DNA from 4 places in the Neobacillus sp. BP17 genome. Region 1 is predicted to be linked to each of the others. Evidence: riboswitches for the same ligand, from Rfam matches in the RefSeq annotation. Region 1 holds a riboswitch; each other region holds the start of a gene.

Region 1 (3,187 bases):
TTCCTGACACACTTCTAGTTGTTTATCCATATTTTCTTTAATTAGGTGCATCGGTACGTGCCCTGGTCCTTCAATCATCACCTGTACATCATGCTCCCAAGCAATTTTTGTTAGCTCTCCAAGAGTCTCTAATTCTGCAAACTGCGCTTCATCATTCGCATCTGCAATAGACCCAGGACGTAAACCATCCCCTAAAGAGAATGCAACATCATAAGATTTCATTATTTCGCAGATTTCTTCAAAGTGAGTATATAAAAAGCTTTCTTTATGGTGGTGTAAACACCATTGTGCCATGATTGAACCACCGCGGGATACAATACCTGTTAACCGTTTTGCCGTTAGTGGAACATATCGTAAAAGAACACCAGCGTGAATTGTGAAGTAATCAACACCTTGCTCCGCTTGTTCAATCAAGGTATCACGGTAAACCTCCCATGTAAGATCTTCAGCAACACCATTTACTTTTTCAAGTGCTTGATAAATGGGGACGGTGCCGACAGGAACAGCTGAGTTTCGAATAATCCATTCTCTTGTTTTATGAATGTTTTTACCTGTTGATAGGTCCATAATATTATCAGCACCCCAGCGTGTCGCCCATGTCATTTTTTCAACCTCTTGTTCGATGGATGATGAAACAGCAGAGTTACCGATATTCGCGTTAATTTTAACATGAAAATTACGTCCTATTATCATAGGTTCTGACTCTGGATGATTGATATTAGAAGGAATAATCGCTCGACCCTTTGCAACTTCATCACGCACAAATTCAGGTTTCATATTTTCCCTTATTGCGATGAATTCCATTTCAGGAGTAATAATTCCCTTTTTTGCATAGTGAAGCTGTGTAACATTTTTTCCTTTTTTTGCACGTAATGGTTTGCGCTTCAAACCCGGAAACACGTTATGATTGGCACGAGGATCTTTTTCATCCTTATACCCATTATCTACAGGCTTAATTTCTCGACCTTCATATTCTTCAACATCTGCTCGTTCATGGATCCATGTGCTTCGAATGGCAGGAAGGCCTTTTGAAATATCAACAGAATAATTCTGATCCGTATAAGGACCGCTTGTATCATACACGCGAATAGGAAGGTTTTCCTCTTCACCAAACGTTCCCGTAGTAGGGCTTAACTCAATTTCACGCATTGGTACTTTAATGTCGGATCTCGAGCCTGTTACATATACTTTTTTACTTCCTGGAAAACTAGACATGATGGAAATATTTTGTTCGTTTAATGCAGTCGTTGACATAATAAATCTCTCCTTTTTTTTTTGAATATAAAGGACGAGATACAGAACATAACAAGTAAATAAGCGTATAAAAGTACATCAAAAAGCCGGGACCATAAATGGTTGGACCCGGCTAAAATGTATGCAGAAGTATAGTTGCATTGAAGATTGTCTATTCTAACTTCCCCACGCTGGTATGATCCAGATCAGGTCCCAAGAGTCAAGAAACTTCAGCGTGTTTCTTTCTCAGCCCAACTTATTGGACACCCCTAGTTATTTATATTCAATTAAGCTACATTATATATGAGTATCGGTTAAAATGAAATACATAATATTAATTATAGTAATATAGTCGTGTTTCGATATTATGTTTAGGATGAACCATAATTTACCTGTAAAATACTAATCAAAAAGAGATGTACCAAGGCGAACAATCCAGGATGGGTTTTCTTCTATTTTGTCTTCTTCCTTTAAACCCTTAAGTATGGCAACCCATTTGCCTCCTTTTTGACCAGTTTCTACCTTTTGTTTCTGAATCTTTCCTTTTTTTTGTACATATACATAGGTGGATTTTCCAAAGCCCATGATGCTCGTTTCAGGAACTGCTAGCAACTGCTTTGACTGCACTACTACGTCTAGCATGGTATTGTAGCCAGGATATAGGCCCTTTTGTGAATCTAGACTTGCTTTAAAGGAATAGTATGGATTAGTTTCTTGTTGTATATCTTTATTCTTATTTGCATTTGTTTTATATGTAGGATAATCACTAACCTCCGAAATTTTTCCTTTCCATTTCTTATTGGCTACTACATTAGAAGTTACTGTAATAGATTGGCCTGATGTAATTTTTGCTTTTTCGGCTTCTGTTAGCTTTCCTTCAATTTGAAACGGATCATTTGAAGCGATTTGCATGATTGCTAGTTGCTGATTTTCTTTTGCTCGAAAACCTTGACCTACATTTTGGTTCAGGTTTGATATTACACCAGCAGTGTTGCTGATGACAGTTAATGTTTCGAGCTCAGATTTTAGCTTTTCAGCCTGCAACGTATATTTTTCTACATTTAGATCTGCTGCACGGAGCTCAGCTTTTACTTTATTTAGTTCAGCTTGAATTGACTGGATCGTGATAGCTTTAGTATCTATGTTAGCTGTATCAACTGCATCAGTGGTATTGGTTGTATCAGTTGTATCTGTTGTATCAGTTGTATCTGTTGTAGTGGTTGTAGAGGTTGACTCAGCTTCTCGTATATCCTGCTCTAATGAAGTGATTTGCTCTTTCATCTGAGTAACACTTGTTTCTGCTAGGTTTTTATTTACTTCTGCTTGTCCTAGCTCAGCCGCGACTGTTGATCCTTCATAAGAAAAGAGCTTTTGTCCTTTTGTAACAGTTTCCCCTTCTTTCACAAAAATTTCCTGTATAGATCCTTTTGTTACATTTAAATAAATCGTTTCAGCATGACTTTGTACAACACGACCTGACACTGTTTTTGTTTTAGTAAATATTTTTTCTGTTGGTTTTATTAACACTAACGGCTTAGATTTACTTTTTTTAACTTCTATAACAGCTATGCTTAACATAACAGAAATGAATAAAAGAACAAGGACCCCAAGTAAAATCCATTTCTTCTGACGCGAGGTACGTACTTGTTCATTTTCTACACCAATTCCTTTTGCTGTTTCCATAACCCTACCCCTTACGTAATAGATATATAGCGAATATTGCAATAAAGTGTTGAACCCAACTACTAATATCTATTGTCCATTTTTTTAAAGAAAGGTTCAAGGAGTAATTTACTTTTTTTGTCCCGTGAACTTCTCTTGTAATTAATGTACTTGCGATATAATTTAGGTTCTTGTCAGTAATTCCCCCACTAGGCAGAATAATAAAATGGTTTCGTCAATCACTGGAAGATCGTAATAGTTTTTTTACTAGTTTAGTCCATAATATAATTTG
Region 2 (3,187 bases), 1.8 Mb from region 1:
TTCGATTCACATAGATTCCTCCTCTAGGTGTAGTGTTGTTCTATATTAATAGATTTATATTTTACATAATGTCCAGCAGATAGCGGGCCAGATTTTTCGACAGAAAATGACCATATTCAAAGACTTAGATAGTAAAGTGGAGATTTTGGGGGTAGGAAGAAAAAAGTTCTTATTCTTTTTAAATGGTAATAGAGGGTAGAGGGAATATTTTGGTTAGTTACCAAGATAACATCTATTCCTGCGCTTAGAACCTATTTTTAGATACTTATGACCTATTTTCAGAGACTTATGACCTATTTTTTGAACCTTATAACATATTTCCGGACGCTTATGACATGTTTTACGAGACTTACGACATTTACTGGTAAATAATTGGAAGTTAGAGTGGTGGAGAGGTATGTTTTTTACTAAAAATGGAAATTTTATATATATTGATGCCTAAGGAGTTAACTAAATGGTCGGGATTATTATAGCAGTGATCTTATTTAATCTCATTGCAATCAAAGTAAAAAAACGTTTAACCAGAAGTGAGATGCTGCAGATTTGGTTATTTACAACCTTATTCCAACTGATGTTTGATGTATTTATCAGTTTGAAATACCAGGGGTACTGGTACTTCACTAAGGGTGTGGATTGGCAGGCCTTGCTTGTGTATTTATGTTTAGTCCCACCTGTGAATCTTATCTTTTTAAATGTCTATCCTTTAAAAAGACCATTATGGAAACAATTGTCCTTTTTTTTAGCTTGGAATGTAGGAATTGTGATCTATGAGGTTTTAACCTTATTACCAGAGCCTTGGGGTTATTTCCATTATGGTTGGTGGAGCTTGTATCACTCCATCATGATCAATCCTTTTCTCCTCCTCATCTTATTAGGGTTCTATAAATTAGTTCGTCGATTAGAACATAAGGCTGTGGTTAAGCAAGTATAGTGGGGGAAAAGGAGAAGGCGTCTCCTTGTTCTATAGGACGTTTGGTCTATTTTTATCCTTTAGCTGTTAACTGATTGACAACATTAACCAGCGGGTGTAGAGTGAATATTAAATTTATAGGAAGACCACTAGGGGAGCCGTTTGGCGGCTGAGACAAGAATAATCTTGGACCCTTTGAACCTGATCTAGTTCATACTAGCGTAGGAAAGTGGAGTCTGTGTATGGATAAATACTATTATTCTGCCGCTCCATTTTTGGAGCGGTTTTTTCGTGTTCGAACCGTTAGCCGTTCCATTTAGTGTCTTCCCATAAAACAAATAAGGGGGAGAAATATATGAGTTTTTCAGCAGAACTAAGAAGAGAAGCTAATCCGATTTTTGAGGCAATTTTTGAACATCCTTTTGTCAGGGGGATCGCTGATGGGGAGTTACAAAAAGAACAATTGGTTCATTATGTGAAACAGGACTTTGAATATTTGAATTCCTTTATTCGCATCTATGGAATCGCAGTTTCTAAGTGTGAGAATCGTGAAGAAATGGATATGTTTAATCAGCAGATTTCATTTATATTAAACAGTGAAATCCATCCACATAATAACTTTTGTCAAGTAGCTGGTGTTCCCTACGAGATATTACAGGGATATCCGTTAGCCCCCTCAGCCCTTCATTACACGCGTCATATGCTTACGGTTGCGCATGAAGGAACATTAGGGGAAATTTTAGCGGTATTGCTGCCATGTCCATGGACGTATTGGGAAATTGGGAAAAGATTATTAACGGAAGTGAATCCAGATCGCTCCCATCCTTTTTATGATTGGATTCATTTTTATGGAAACCGGACCGATTCGATTACGACAAAATTCTGTGCCCGGATCGATGAGTGGGCTAAGACCGCAACGGAGAAAGAAAAGGAAAAAATGAAGGAACATTTCCTCATCAGTTGTCAGTTGGAATATATGTTCTGGGATATGGCTTATAAACTAGAAGAATGGCCTGTGAAAATGGAGGTCGTGAAATGAAGACGTGGAAGATGAAAGAAGTTGTTCTTGCTGTGATTCTAGCGGTGGCCTGTGGAGTGATTTATTTAGGATGGTCGACGCTGTGGATTCCGATTTCAGCCATTGTCGGGCCGGTGGGCGCGGGTTTTATGTTTGGCATTTGGGTGATTGCCAGTCCAATCGTCGCGTATATTATCAGAAAACCGGGAGCGGCATTTATTGCAGAGGTAGCAGCGGCTGCCGTCGAGTTATTAACAGGAAGTCATTTTGGTCTGTCGGCCCTGTTAGTAGGTGTTTTTCAAGGGATTGGTTCAGAAATTGCCTTCGCCCTATTCGGATATAAACGGTATAACCTCTTTACTTTAATGCTATCAGGTGCTTTTGCAGCGATTGGCAGTATGATTTATAACTTAATCGCCAACGGTTTCGGTTATTACACACTGGAAGTCTTTTTGATGACACTAGGAATTCATGTCATCAGCGGTATGATTCTTGGTGGTGGATTAGCGAAGGTCGTTGTCGATTCACTCGCAAAAACAGGGGTGTTAGAGCAATATGAGTTGATGAAGGAAAAAAGAAAAAAGGACAATGTCAATGTTTCTGGGTTGTAAGGATCTTTCGATTCGTTTTTATAACCGCTCTGAAAAAATATTCAATCATATTACCTTGTCCATCCATCAAGGGGAGAAGGTATTAATCCTTGGACCTAGTGGGAGTGGAAAATCTACATTGATTTCTGCTCTTGCTGGGATTATCCCTGAGCATTTGGACGCAGAGGTCAGCGGTGAAGTATGCATCCGGAAATCTGCTGGAGTGATGTTTCAAGATCCTGATTCCCAGTTTTGCATGCTGCGTGTCGATGAAGAAATTGCCTTTAGTCTGGAAAACCGTTCGATTCCTCGTAACGAAATGGATCAAATGATCTCGGATTTGATGGAAAAAGTAGGGCTGATGGTAGATAAGAAAACACCGATTGAAAAGCTGTCAGGCGGGATGAAACAACGATTGGCGTTAGCGTGTTTGCTTGCATTAGAACCAGACGTCCTCTTCTTTGATGAACCAACCGCTCAACTCGACCCTGCTGGCCGGAATGAGATCTTTGGTTTATTGAGACATTTAGCCGAAAAAACCAACCATACGATGGTCTTTGTCGAACATGTCCTTGACGGCTGCATCGAATGGATGGACCGAGTCATTATCCTTGATGAGCATGGAAAGATTATTGGGGATGGGGAACCAAAAGAGATGCTGCTCCAATT
Region 3 (3,187 bases), 2.1 Mb from region 1:
TTCAAACTCAAGCAATTGGAAGGTTAGATGTAAATTTCGTTCTAATTGTGAAGCATCTAATATATTTAGCAGGCGGTCCACTGATTCATTAAGAAAGAAGGATGTAACTACCCCTTCATCCTTCGATAAGGGATTAAGTGTATACACACCAGGTAAATCAGTCAAATGACCAATATTATTTTTAAAAACGCCAACTTTTTTTTCAACGGTGACACCGCTCCAATTACCAACATACTCATAGGAACCTGTAAGATTATTAAATAATGAAGTTTTCCCAGTATTAGGATTTCCAATAAGTGCGATGTCCATTATATTCTCTCCACTTTCATTCGAACTGCTTCTCTACGGCGAATACCCACACATTGTCCGCAAGATTCAATCATAATTGGACCGCCAAATGGCATGACACACTTTACACACACTTTAGAACCTTCAGTAATCCCTAAGTCAAGTAATCGTCTTTGTACCAGGTGACCTACAAGAGAAATATCAATAATTCTCCCTTTATCTCCTACTTTTAATGAACCAAACATGTATATCACCCTATCTCCACTAATTGAGAATGATTATCTTTCTTGTATTTTAACACTTTTTTTGAGTTAAAAAGCTTATAAATTTGTCAAAAGTTTGAAGAATTTTCTAGAATCAACTACAATCACTTTACAAAAAAAATAGAAAAGAGCTTGAAGCCCTTTTCCATTCGTATTACTTATAAATGTTATTTTGAAAATAATCTCTTTGGTACCGCACTCATTACAATGATGATAATGATTGCACTGATGATAAAGCTTGGCAGCATGAATGTTCCATTATATAGGAGTGAGTAAATGGCCACCGGCTGTCCCTTTGGCGCATATTCACCGAAGAACACGATGCCAGAAATAACATGGCAGATGTATCTTAAGGCACTTCCTAAGAATGCACCGATAATCACATATGTCATCCACTTACCTTTTTCATTTTTGGATATCGCCTCCTTCACCAGACCAGTAAAGACACCCGCTAACCCTACAACTGAAAAGGCAAGAAAATAATCAATAAATCCTTGTAAGAATGTGTATACTTGAGCGAATCCAAGGATAACCTGCAATAAACCTAGTAAAAATCCTGTTAACAAGCCGCCTTTTATCCCCCAACGATAAGCAATTAAGAAGATAGGTACCATGGCAATTGACACCGAACCTCCCTGTGGCCATATCTTTAAAGATAGAATTCCGGCTAGAAAATCCAATAAATAAGCTAAAGCAGAAAAAACTGCCACCTCAGCGATAAATAATGTGTTGCTTCTTTTTTGATTCACAACGTCTCCCCCAATTATCTTTTTGGACTCGTTAGAAGTCTTCCTATTACAAGATGTGCAATAAAATAAAGAACAAAAAAAGCAATGCACGACGATAAGGATTGTCTGCATTGCTTTCATAATCGGCAAACCACATCCCTACGCTAGTGTTAACTAACAGGTTCATAGGGTCAGAACGTAACCGTTCACTCTCAGCCGCAAGAATAGCAGCTCCCCCTGTGGAAGTATTCAATTGTTTCCATAGAAAAAAATATACTCTTCTTTATTCACATTTACAAGGTAAATATACTTTCTTGTCGTTATAATTACCTAATCGAATCAGTAATTAAGACTATATGAATAAAATTCAAGACTTTTATTTTAAAATAAAGGAGGAATTTCTATTTATGCCTCGAATAAGTACAGTAAGGAGTTTTTTGTCAATAACATAGGGGGAAGACGGCATGTTCACGGAAAACCAAACAGATTTAATTGATTTTTTCAATCAAAATAAACAGAAATTAATTCAAGATTGGGAAAATGCCATTGTTACCACTAATACGGATCCTTTTAAGTTAAAAATTCACGAAAACGGCGAGGCTCTTCTCGATGTTTTACTTAATATGCATAAAATGACGGAAAAAGACCTTTTAGACATAATTGAAAAACTTGCTATTGAAGTATCGGAAGAAAGAGTTTTGGCTGATATTAACCTTGGTGATTTTGTTTATAATGTTAATCTTGGCAGAACAGTTCTATACAGCCATTTAAGCATTACTGGGATTCCATGGGCAGCCATGCAGGAAGCATTAAACAATGTAAATTTTTGTTTTGATAAATTTTTATACTATGCTGTTTCCCATTACTCAGAAGCAAAAAACAAAATTATTGAAGAAAAAACAATGCACATTGATTCTACACATCAGGATCGATTAACATTGCTTGGGCAAATGACCTCAAGCTTTATTCATGAGTTTAGAAACCCCTTGACATCTGTTCAAGGATTTATCCAATTACTGAAAGCTGATCATCCGGAGATGAAATATTTAGATATCATTTCAAGTGAATTGGATCAACTTAATTTTCGTATATCACAATTTCTCCTTCTGTCAAAAAAGGAGTTAATTGGTAAAGAAAAGGATAACTTCAATTTAAATACATTAGTAGAGGAAGTCTTAAACTTCCTATATCCAAGCATACTTGATGGAAAAGTAAAAATAAGAAAAGAACTCAGTGAAGATATTACTCTTAATGGGTATGCAGATGAAATTAGACAGGTATTAATTAATATCATCTTTAATGCGATTGATGTTTTGAATCATGCTGAGAATCCGAATCCTACAATCGAGATCAATAGCAGTCTACAACATCAGTTCATCAAAATTAATATTTCCAACAATGGGCCTGTGATTCCTGCTGAACTTAGAAAATCTATTTTCGAACCATTTTTTACGACGAAAAAACTAGGTACAGGTCTCGGCTTGTTTGTTTGCAAGGAAATTATTGAAAAACATAAGGGAAATTTAGAATGTGAATCATCTCCAGATAAAACTACATTCTCGATTCTCTTACCGGTTGCAGCCCTAACCTAAACTTATATACAAGTAATTTTATACTAGAATAACCAATCCCACTTTATATAAAGCAGGGATTTTTTTATTTCTTAATATTAAGTCTTCCCGATAACAACCTGCTTTGCATATGATGAACTAAAAATTTTTTATCGGGAGATTTGACTAATGTTTACATTAAGGGTTGATAATGATATTGAACTCCAGCTATTTCAACAACATCACGCTTCAAGTCTTTATCAAATGGTGGAGGAAAACCGTGAACATCTGCGTGAATGGCTGCCATGGGTGGATAGCATGAAATCCCCATATCAGTTTGAATCCATTATTCCGATAT
Region 4 (3,187 bases), 2.7 Mb from region 1:
TTAATTGTTCTTGATGAGGCCAATATTATCGCGGTAGACAAAAATACCGGAGTACAGAAATGGAAGACCTTGTATGCAGAACAATTTGTTGCTGGTGGACTTCAGACCATTAAAGGGGCAAGTGGAATGGTCGTAGCCTCCGATAGAATTATTTTGGGAAATTACAACAAAATTAAATTCTTTAATAGCGCAAATGGTCAGCTTATTTATTCCACTCTTCAACTAACACCTACTACAGGCGCGTCTGGCTTGCGCCCAATCGGCGTCATCAAGGACACCATTTTTGTAACAGAGACGAATCAATTTCTATATACGTACGCTGTGCCAAAAACATCCCAGTTAGATACAGAAAAGCCAACGGCAACGATCGATTTGCCAGCAGTCAGTCAGCTTTCTATGCAGGATGGAAAGAACCAAATTAAAATTCCCATCACCATAAGTGAAACGGCAGATATGGAGGTAACCATTGTTGATGAAAGCGGCTGGGTAGTTCAGACTTGGTTAGGACGCTACTTGAAGGGGACAGCGAATTTTTATTGGGATGGAAAAAACAGCCGTGGCTTTAATGTAATCCGTGGAAATTACTATCCAATTGTAAAACTCACCGATCTTGCTGGGAATAAGAATGAATATACAGCACGTGACAAATCCATTCTGATTACAGAAGGTTTCGGTTTAACCTTGAAAAATTCCAACTTACGCTCGGCAGCCACCACTCAAAGCACCATCCTAACAACAATCCCTGCTGGTTCAGAAGTGGTGATAACTGGAGAAACGGGTGATTGGTATCAAATTGAGTACAGGATTATCAGTGCGGTTCTGAAAGGATATGTCTCCAAACCATTAATTAAAGTTCCATCCAATCAGGAGATTCAAGCAATCGAAAAGGCGAGGACAAGGACAAACGTCAATGTTAGAACCAATCCTGGAACTCAGTATGATACAAAGATTGTGCTTCCGATGAATACAGATATAAAAATTTATTCCGCAATCGGAGACTGGTATTCAATCGAATACAAGAAAGACAGCAGTACTTTGGATTCTGGGTATGTAGCAAAATTTACTGTAACCCTCCCAACGGTATCAACTGTTGTTTACACCGTTGTTGCGGGCGATTCTCTCTGGAAGATTGCCCAGAAGAATGGGGTTACGATTGACTCCATCGTTAAAGCCAATAACCTCGATCCTAATCAACCAATCTACATTGGCCAAAAACTAACCATAGTAAAATAATCCTTTTCCATGCATAGGTGAGAGATCAGAATATATGAAAGGTATAAAAAGAATTTATTTGACATTTCTAATCGACGTGTTAACATTATCCATGCAAGGGAATTTTTAAAAATGAATAGATAACAATCCGCTAGAGGTGCCTTTTTAAAGGGCTGAGATTGAAGTGATACTTCGGGACTCTATGAACCTGATCTGGGTTATACCAGCGTAGGGAAGTGGAAACATGGATATTTGAAGGATCATGTTTATATTTCAAATTATCAACCACTTTCTTATCAAAAGGAAGTGGTTTTTTGTTTTTCACTTTATTTCATTGAGCTTCAGATTCTGGATTATAGGGGGTGACTTGTATTTTAACTAGTGTTAAAGAGTTACATATTATATCCAATGGTCAAATGCCGATCGAGCAGCTATGTGAAATTGTCATGGATATTCATCCGTATGTAACCGCGATTCACTTACGCGAAAAACAAAAAACAGCGAGGGAACTTTTTCAAGCAGTGGAACTTCTAACAATGACAAACCTGCCGTTATTAAAGATTATCATCAATGATCGTGTGGATGTTGCCTTAGTTACAAAGGCTGGCGGGGTTCAATTAGCTTTTCATAGTTTAGATGCAGCCATTGTCAAAGGGAATTTTCCTCAGCTTAGGGTAGGAAGTTCCATCCATTCCTACGTGGAGGGACAAAAAGCAAAAGAAAAGGGTGCTGATTACGTCCTTTTCGGTCATGTCTTCCCTTCGCAATCAAAACCAGGAATGCCCCCTAGAGGTCTTGATGAATTATCAAGGATTACACAATTAGAGGTTCCGGTTATTGCCATTGGAGGCATAACTCCCGAGAATACAGGGCGGGTACTAGATGCTGGGGCAAAAGGAATCGCTGTCATGTCAGGAGTATTAGAAGCTCGCGATCCATTAGTAGCAGTAAAGGCTTATTTAAATGTATTAAGAGATGGAGATGGAACAAGTGGGAAATTCATTTGATGTTGCCATTATCGGAGGGGGGATTAACGGATCCTCTATTGCCTATCAACTATCAAAAATGGGCAAAAAAGTAATCATAATTGAGAAGGATAGATTGGCTTGCCAAGCTTCCAGTGCGGCGGCTGGTATGCTGGCAGCACAAGCGGAGATTGAACAAGATGGTCCTTTATTCCAATTGGCATTAAAGAGTCAAGCAATGTTTTCTACACTATCAAGTGAGTTATATGAATATACAGGAATTGATATCGAGTTTGTGAATAAAGGAATGCTGAAGATTGCAGAAACGGAAGAAATAGCAATAGAAGTAAAAAAACAGGTCAACTATCAAAGGAATTGGGATCCAATGATAAAATGGCTGGATTCAACGGAATTACTAGAAATGGAACCGTATTTGGCACCAAGTGTTGTTGGAGGTATGTATCTCCCTAACGATGGACATGTGCAGCCAGCAAAGTTAACAAAAGCGTTTGCAAATGCGGCTGTTTATTTCGGAGCGGAAATTCGTCAAAATACGGAGGTTCTTTCATTTATTTTTGAAAACGGTCAGGTTAAAGGGGTTAAAACGACCAATGGTGTCATACATAGTGAACAAGTTGTCGTGGCCACCGGAGCTTGGGCAGCGAAATTAATGCGTGAATCGGGGCTGGACATTAGCGTGTATCCTGTTAAAGGAGAATGCTTTTCCGTTCGAACGGAGGAGCCGATTATTAACACGACTATTTTTTCCGACAAACGCTGTTATCTGGTACCAAAACGCAATGGGGAAATTTATATTGGTGCTACCATGATTGAAAATACCTTTGATAACAAGGTTACCCCCGAAGGGATTGCTTCATTAATAGAAAGAGCGACTCAACTAGTCCCTCAGATTAAGGAAGCAGCATGGGAGCGGGTGTGGTCAGGATTCAGACCGCAGACAGGCGATGGAATCCCTTATATTGGCGAGCATCCAAGATGGAAGAGATTGT

Evidence for each region. Region 1 has a riboswitch for thiamine pyrophosphate ahead of thiC (phosphomethylpyrimidine synthase ThiC). Riboswitches for the same ligand answer to the same signal wherever they lie in the genome.
Region 2: linked by a shared signal. The riboswitch ahead of tenA (thiaminase II) and the one ahead of thiC (phosphomethylpyrimidine synthase ThiC) in region 1 are both predicted to bind thiamine pyrophosphate.
Region 3: linked by a shared signal. The riboswitch ahead of thiT (energy-coupled thiamine transporter ThiT) and the one ahead of thiC (phosphomethylpyrimidine synthase ThiC) in region 1 are both predicted to bind thiamine pyrophosphate.
Region 4: linked by a shared signal. The riboswitch ahead of tenI (thiazole tautomerase TenI) and the one ahead of thiC (phosphomethylpyrimidine synthase ThiC) in region 1 are both predicted to bind thiamine pyrophosphate.

What each region holds. Positions count from the first base shown of each region.
Region 1 covers NZ_CM184198.1:3,463,308-3,466,494, forward strand. The annotation lists gene thiC (phosphomethylpyrimidine synthase ThiC) at 1-1,254, opposite strand, end outside; TPP riboswitch at 1,400-1,514, opposite strand; gene AC4QJR_RS16700 (efflux RND transporter periplasmic adaptor subunit) at 1,636-2,916, opposite strand.
Region 2 covers NZ_CM184198.1:5,276,500-5,279,686, reverse strand. The annotation lists gene AC4QJR_RS25745 (polysaccharide deacetylase family protein) at 1-10, opposite strand, end outside; gene AC4QJR_RS25740 (hypothetical protein) at 455-931, shown strand; TPP riboswitch at 1,052-1,155, shown strand; gene tenA (thiaminase II) at 1,266-1,949, shown strand; gene AC4QJR_RS25730 (ECF transporter S component) at 1,946-2,539, shown strand; gene AC4QJR_RS25725 (ABC transporter ATP-binding protein) at 2,517-3,187, shown strand, end outside.
Region 3 covers NZ_CM184198.1:1,397,160-1,400,346, reverse strand. The annotation lists gene feoB (ferrous iron transport protein B) at 1-309, opposite strand, end outside; gene AC4QJR_RS06670 (FeoA family protein) at 309-533, opposite strand; gene thiT (energy-coupled thiamine transporter ThiT) at 719-1,300, opposite strand; TPP riboswitch at 1,419-1,527, opposite strand; gene AC4QJR_RS06660 (histidine kinase N-terminal domain-containing protein) at 1,744-2,871, shown strand; gene AC4QJR_RS06655 (GNAT family N-acetyltransferase) at 3,019-3,187, shown strand, end outside.
Region 4 covers NZ_CM184198.1:427,065-430,251, forward strand. The annotation lists gene AC4QJR_RS02115 (outer membrane protein assembly factor BamB family protein) at 1-1,233, shown strand, start outside; TPP riboswitch at 1,356-1,464, shown strand; gene tenI (thiazole tautomerase TenI) at 1,575-2,219, shown strand; gene thiO (glycine oxidase ThiO) at 2,194-3,187, shown strand, end outside.